2 regions of the Amycolatopsis sp. WGS_07 genome follow, and region 2 is predicted to be linked to the other one. Evidence: riboswitches for the same ligand, from Rfam matches in the RefSeq annotation. Region 2 holds a riboswitch; the other holds the start of a gene.
The links. Region 2 has a riboswitch for cobalamin ahead of metE (5-methyltetrahydropteroyltriglutamate--homocysteine S-methyltransferase). Riboswitches for the same ligand answer to the same signal wherever they lie in the genome.
Positions count from the first base shown of each region.

Region 1: linked by a shared signal. The riboswitch ahead of RPX00_RS11575 (hypothetical protein) and the one ahead of metE (5-methyltetrahydropteroyltriglutamate--homocysteine S-methyltransferase) in region 2 are both predicted to bind cobalamin.

Region 1 is NZ_CP136053.1:2,484,643-2,488,009, reverse strand. Features, by position in the region: gene RPX00_RS11585 (GNAT family N-acetyltransferase) at 1-572, opposite strand, end outside; gene RPX00_RS11580 (Gfo/Idh/MocA family protein) at 755-1,651, opposite strand; cobalamin riboswitch at 1,699-1,829, shown strand; gene RPX00_RS11575 (hypothetical protein) at 1,842-2,498, shown strand; gene RPX00_RS11570 (CbiQ family ECF transporter T component) at 2,485-3,367, shown strand, end outside.
Region 2 is NZ_CP136053.1:5,862,495-5,865,861, forward strand. Features, by position in the region: gene metE (5-methyltetrahydropteroyltriglutamate--homocysteine S-methyltransferase) at 1-1,493, opposite strand, end outside; cobalamin riboswitch at 1,597-1,805, opposite strand; gene RPX00_RS27750 (ribonucleotide-diphosphate reductase subunit beta) at 1,875-2,948, opposite strand; gene RPX00_RS27755 (ribonucleoside-diphosphate reductase subunit alpha) at 2,963-3,367, opposite strand, start outside.

The DNA.
Region 1 (3,367 bases), 3.4 Mb from region 2:
TGGCCGCGGTGTTCGGTGGAGACCGCGATGCCGACGATTTCCGTTGTGCCGGACACGATGTCCAGCGCGATTCCGCCGCCCACAATGGTTTCGCCGTGTTCGGCTAGGACGGTCAGGTGTTCGCGGTTGCGTTCGACATCCCCGTCCGACACCTCCGGTGGCTCGCCGAACGCGACGTTCTGTACGGACCGCAGGCGGCGGAATTCGTCGTCGGACGATGGTTCGCGCAGCTGAAAGTGTTCCGGCACAACGCAATCGACGCGGTCTTCGGGGCCACAGGTCATCACGGGCACCCGGCGTTCCAGCGTGAAACCCTCGGCGACGAGGGCTGCCTCGACGGCCGGAGCGGCTTCGGTGAAGAACTCCAGCCGGGGCAGGAGATTTCGTTGCTGGTAGGCGGAAATCAGCCGAGCAATATCTGCGGACGAGGGTTGTGCGCCGTCGTCAGGGATGGCGTAGTTCTCCATCGGATGAGAGCTGTCTTGGGCGAACGTCGCCAGGAACGGGCCGATTCGCTCGGTGTCGCGGCCGAGGGGCGCGGTCGCGCGAACGTATGCCTGAAGGGCGGACATCTCTGGTGGAAGCCTTTCGAGAGGAAGGAAGGTGCGGCCGCATCAGGGCAGCACAAAACCGGGCCGGGCAGACCCACACCGAACAGCTCAGACCAGGCCGGAGTGGGCCGTGGCGGAGCACATAGGCATTCCTTCGTCCGAAGCGAAACTTCCCGCCCATCGTGTCAGGCCGGGCAAGTGAATTAACTGCGCAGCGCAGCGCGGGCCTGGTCCACGATCCGCGCCAGGTGCACGCCCCGGCGGACGTCGCACGGATGCGTGGTCGTTCCGCACGACACCATCGCGGCGAAATCGTCCAGCAGGGCGGTGTACGCGTCGTTCGCCGTGCCGGTGCGGCCGAGAGTGCGCAGGCCGTGGTCGCCGAACACCGAGTACTCAACCACCGTCGGCTGCACCGGCAGGCGCAGGCTGAGCGTCGCGGTGCTCGTGATGCCGCCTTCGTGTTCGAGCAGCAGTTGCCACAGGTCGTCGGGGCCGCGGTGGGTGGCGAGGACGCCGGTGATCGGGCCGAGGGCCGCGTCGATCAGGTCGAACGCGTGCGGGCCGATGTCGGCGAGCGCGCCGCCGGCTGGGTCCTGTCGCCACGCCGAGGACGCGTATTTGCCGCCGAGCAGGGCACCGGACAGCCAGCGCACGCTGCCGCCGCGCCAGCCGCCAGCGGCGGTGACACCCTCCAGCCAATCGCGCGTCTGCTGGGAGAACCGCAGCGTGAGCATCACCAGCGAGGCGACGCCCGCGGACGTCACGGCGTCGGCCAGACGCTGTGCCGCGGCCAGGTCGGAGGCGATCGGTTTCTCCAGGATCAGGTGCTTGCCCGCCTCGGCGGCCCGGGTGGCCAGTTCAGCCTGCACGGTCGGCGGTACGGCGAACGCGAGTGCGTCGACCTGCTCGAACAGCTCGTCCAGATCGCTGGTGGGCACGGCGTCATACGCCTGCGCCAGCGCGGAAGCGGCTTCCGGCCGTCGGCTCCACACGGCACTGAGCACGGTTCCTGGATGATCCGCGAGCCCGGGGGCGTGCACCGTGGTCGCCCACGGTCCGGTTCCGACGAGGCCGACGCGCAGCTGGTCCTGTCCCACGTCCGGAAGTGTAGGTGTGGCCGCGGTCGCTTCCGGCGGGGCCTGCGGTGCGTTAACGTCGACAAGTTCTTCGCCACGAACGGGGGAAGCCGGTGAGAATCCGGCGCTGGCCCGCAACCGTGAGCGGCCCCGCGAGGGACCGCGAGCCGGATCGCCCGTCGTGGTCCGATCGATGCGAGGTACATCTGACATGCGATTCGTGCACGCGCGGCACTGGGGGCGAATCCTCGCCGGCTGCGCTCTTCTCGTTGCTACCGGGTTGGGCGGGGCGTCCTCCGCCTCGGCGACCACGCCAGGCAAGGGCACCGCGGGGTACTGCCAGGACGACAATGGCGTCACGGTAGTCGTCGATTTCCAAGGCCTTGGCGGTGAAACCCTCATCCGGTGCGCTCCTGGCAAGCAGGAAAACGGCGTCACCGCGCTGCAAAACGCCGGGTTCGACCTCGCCGGAACCGGCAAGTACGGCTTGGCGGTGATGTGCAAAATCGAGGGCAAGCCCGCCGATCAGGCCTGCACGGACATGCCGCCGGAGAAGGCGTCGTGGAGCTTCTGGACCGCCACGAACGGCGGCAAATGGGCCTCGGCGCAGGTCGGTGCGCAGAGTTGGAAGCCGCCCGCCGGTGCGTTCGAGGGCTGGTCCTTCGCGATCGGCAAGGCCTACGCCGAGTATCCGCCGCCGCGCACCGAACCGGTGCGCAAAGCCAACGCGCCGGCACAGGCTCCGGCTCCGGCGTCCACTTCGGACAGTGGCTTCCCGTGGGGCCTGGTGATCGGCATCGTGGTCGTCGTGCTGCTTGTGGTGGCCGGGACGGTCGTCGCGGTGCGCCGCAGGCGTGCGGCGGAGTAGTCCGCGAGCGCTCCATCCCGGCGCGTGGTGGGTGTGGGCGCTCGCGCTCGCCGTCGCCGCGAGCCGGACCACGAACCCGCTCCTGCTCGCGCTGGTGATCGCCGTGGCCGGGTTCGTCGTGGTGCTCCGTCGCGGCGACGCGCCGTGGGCGCTCGCGTTTCGGATGTACGCCTGGGTCGCCGGGGTGATCCTGCTGTCGCGCGTGCTTTTCCGGATCCTGATCGGCGGCGAGGACGGCGGGCACGTCCTGTTCACGCTGCCGGCTATCCAGCTGCCGAGCGTCGCCGCCGGTATCCAGCTCCTCGGCCCCACCTCGGCCGAGGAGCTGCTCGGCGGGCTGTACGACGGACTCCGGCTGGCCACGATCGTCCTCTGCGTCGGAGCCGCGAACGCGCTGGCGAACCCGAAGCGCCTGCTCAAGGCGGTTCCCGGGGCGCTGTATGAGGTCGGGACGGCGGTCACCGTCGCATTGTCCGTGGCACCGCAGCTGGTCGAAAGCGTGCAGCGGGTGCGCCGCGCGCGTCGGCTGCGGGCGGGCCGGACGCGCGGCCTGCGGTTCGTGAAGGGGATTTTCGTGCCGGTGCTGGCCGACGCCATGGACCGGTCGCTGCAGCTCGCGGCGGCCATGGATTCCCGTGGCTACGGGCGGCGCGGCTACCTCTCGCCGCGGGTCCGGATGGTGATCGCGATCTGCGTCCTGGCCGGGCTGGTCGGCGTCGCGGTCGGGGTTTACGGCGTGCTCGACGGGTCCGCTTCGTGGCTCGGCGTGCCGATGCTCGTCGCCGGTCTGGCGCTGGCCGCCGCCGGATTCATCCTGGGCGGACGGCAGATCCGGCGCACGACCTACCGGCCCGACCCGTGGCGGCTGC
Region 2 (3,367 bases):
TCGGCGAAGTACTGGACCATGTCGTTGCGTTCGGGTTCGCCGTGCACGAGGACGTCGAGCCCGAGATCCTCTTGCAGCCGCACGACGCGCTCGATCTCGGTGCGCATCGCGTCGCGGTAGGCGGTGTCGTCGAGTTTGCCCGCGCGGTGTGCGGCTCGGGCTCGGCGTACCTCGCCGGTCTGCGGGAAGGAGCCGATCGTCGTGGTCGGCAGCGGCGGCAGGTTCAGCGCTTTCTGTTGTGCTGCAGCACGTTCGGCGTACGGCGTGCGGACGGTGTCCTCCGGCTGGAGTGCCGCGACGCGGGCTCGGACGTTGGCGTCGTTCAGTTCCTTGGCCCCGGCCCGGTCGGCGACTGCGGCCCGTGCTGGGCTGAGGTCCACGTTCTCGCCGCGCAAGGCTTGGCCGAGCAGGACGACCTCGTCCACCTTTTGGCGGGCGAACGCGAGCCAGCTCTTCAAGCGTGGGTCGAGAGTTGTCTCCGCTTCCACGTCGTAGGGCACGTGCAGAAGTGAGCAGGAGGTCGAGATGCTCACGTGTGCTGCGGTGTCCCTCAGCCGTGCCGCGCGGGCAAGCGCGACGCCGGGGTCGGTGCGCCAGACATTACGTCCGTCTACGACTCCGGCTAGTACTTCCTTGTCGCGCAACGCTCCTTCCGCGGCGACCTTGTCTACAAAGGACGCGTCGGTGACCAGGTCGACGGCTATAGCTTCGATGGGGGAGCGGGCCAGGACGCCTAGCGCGCGGCCGAGTCCGCCGAAGTATCCGGCGGCTAGCAGCTTCGGCCGGTGGTTTTCCTTGGCCAGCCAGTGGTAGGCGCGGGTGAGCGCGTTGAACTCCGGCGTGGTCCGGTCTGCTGCGAAGGCTGGTTCGTCCAGTTGGACCCACTCGACGCCTTCGTCGGCCAGTTTGCCCAGGAGTTCGGCGTACGCGGGCAGCAGTTCGTCCAGCAGGTCCAGCGGGGTGAAGCCGGGCTCGGTCGATTTGGCCAGCAGCAGGAAGGTGACTGGGCCGACGAGTACCGGGCGCGGGGTGATGCCGAGTGTCCTAGCCTCGCGGACTTCGTCGATCGGGGCGGTGCCGGTGCGGGTGAAGCGGGAGTCCGGGCCCAATTCCGGGACTAGGTAGTGGTAGTTGGTGTCGAACCACTTCGTCATTTCGAGGGCGGGCGCGTCTGGGACTCCGCGGGCGGCGGCGAAGTAGGTGTCCAGCGGGGACAGGCCCAGGCGGGTGAAGCGGCCGGGCAGTGCGCCGAAGAGGGCGGCGGTGTCCAGGACCTGGTCGTAGAGGGAGAAAGTGCTCGACGGGATGGAGTCGAGGCCCTGGTCGCGCAGGGTCGTCCAGGTCTGCTCGCGCAGCCGCCGCCCGGTGGCCAGCAGGTCTTTCTCGGTGCTGGTGCCTGCCCAGTAGGACTCTAAGGCCCGTTTCAGTTCGCGGGACGGGCCGATGCGCGGGTAGCCCGTCACGGTGGCGCCGATGGTGTTCACAGCATGCATCCTCACGTGCTCGCCGGAAGAGTCCGGGCACGGGGAAAACCGTGCTTCGGTCGTGCCTTTTCCCGCGAGGCCTGGACTCACGCACGCCGTCGGCGTGCGTGCCATTGGCAGGTATTCGGACTCGTGGGCGTGTCGTTCGGCCTACCGGCCGTCGCTTCCCGGGCTGGGCGCCCAGTGCTTTACCGCGTTCGCGGTGACGGCTTTCGTTCCCACATACCGCTGCGGGGCAGTCCCGGATTCGCACCGGGTTCCCTGTTGCCTCGCCCCTGCGCGACCTTGCGAAAAAGCTCGGCCACGCACTGGCGAACCAGTGGCGTGGCCGAGCTTAGCGGTTCCGGCGCGGATCCGGCACAAGCCGGACGCGGCTCCCGGAGAGCGGGATCAGTCCCAGTCGAGCGCTCCGCCGGACTGGTATTCGATGACGCGGGTCTCGAAGAAGTTCTTCTCCTTCTTCAGGTCCATCGCCTCCGACATCCACGGGAACGGGTTCTCGTTCTCGCCGTAGATCGGGGCCAGCCCGATCTGCTGGGCGCGCCGGTCGGTGATGAAGTGCATGTACTGCTCGCACAGGTCCGCCGACAGGCCGAGCATGCCGCGCGGCATGGTGTCGCGGGCGTACTTCACCTCGAGTTCGCACGCGTCCTGCAGCATTCCGCGCACCTCGGCCTGGAACTCCTCGGTCCACAGGTGCGGGTTCTCGATCTTGATCTGGTTGATGCAGTCGATGCCGAAGTTCAGGTGGATCGACTCGTCGCGCAGGATGTACTGGTACTGCTCGGCGATGCCGACCATCTTGTTCCGCCGGCCGAGCGACAGGATCTGCGCGAAACCGGTGTAGAACCACATGCCCTCGAAGATCACGTAGAACGCCACGAGGTCGCGCAGGAACGCCTGGTCGGCCTCCGGCGTGCCGGTCTCGAAGTCCGGGTTCTCCAGGTTCTGCGTGTACTTCAGCGCCCACGCGTCCTTGTCCGAAATGGACGGGACCTCGCGGTACATGTTGAACAGCTCGCCCTCGACCAGGCCGAGGCTTTCGCAGATGTACTGGAATGTGTGCGTGTGCACGGCCTCCTCGAAGGCCTGGCGCAGCAGGTACTGGCGGCACTCCGGGTTGGTGATCTGCCGGTACACCGCGAGCACGATGTTGTTGGCCACCAAGGACTCCGCCGTGGCGAAGAAGCCGAGGTTGCGCTTGAGCATCTGCCGCTCGTCCTCGGTGAGGCCGTCCGGCGACTTCCACAGCGCGATGTCGGCCTGCATCGCGACCTCGGTCGGCATCCAGTGGTTGTTGCACGCCGCGAGGTACTTGTCCCAGGCCCACCGGTACTTCATCGGCAGCAGCTGGTTCACGTCGGCGCGCGCGTTGATCATCCGCTTGTCGTCGACGTTGATCCGGGCCGCGCCGACCTCGATCTCGCCGAGGCCGGTCGCGTCGGTCGTTTCCACGTTGGTCATGGTTCAGGGATTCCTTACTGGCAGGCTTCGCAGTCGGGGTCGTCGATCCGGCAGGCAGCGCCCTCGGCGGCGACGAAGTCGACGTCGGTCTTCGGCATCTCCTTCGGCTCCGCCGGGACGGCCGCGGCGGGCGACGGCGACGGCGCGGGGGAGGCGGCCGGGACCGCGGCGGACGGCGACGGCGACGGGGCCGGGGAAGGCGCGGCGGCCGGGGCAGCGGCAGCCGGGGCGGCCGGGGCCGGGGTGGCGGAGACGGCGTTCAGCTTGCCGTCGGTGCCGCGCAGGGTGCTCTTCTCCACGTGCGTCGCGGACTGCGCCCGCAGGTAGTACGTGGTCTTGAGGCCCTTGTGCCAGGCGTAGCGGTACAGCTCGTCGAGCTTGCGGCCGCTCGGGGCCGCGATGTACAGGTTCAGCGACTG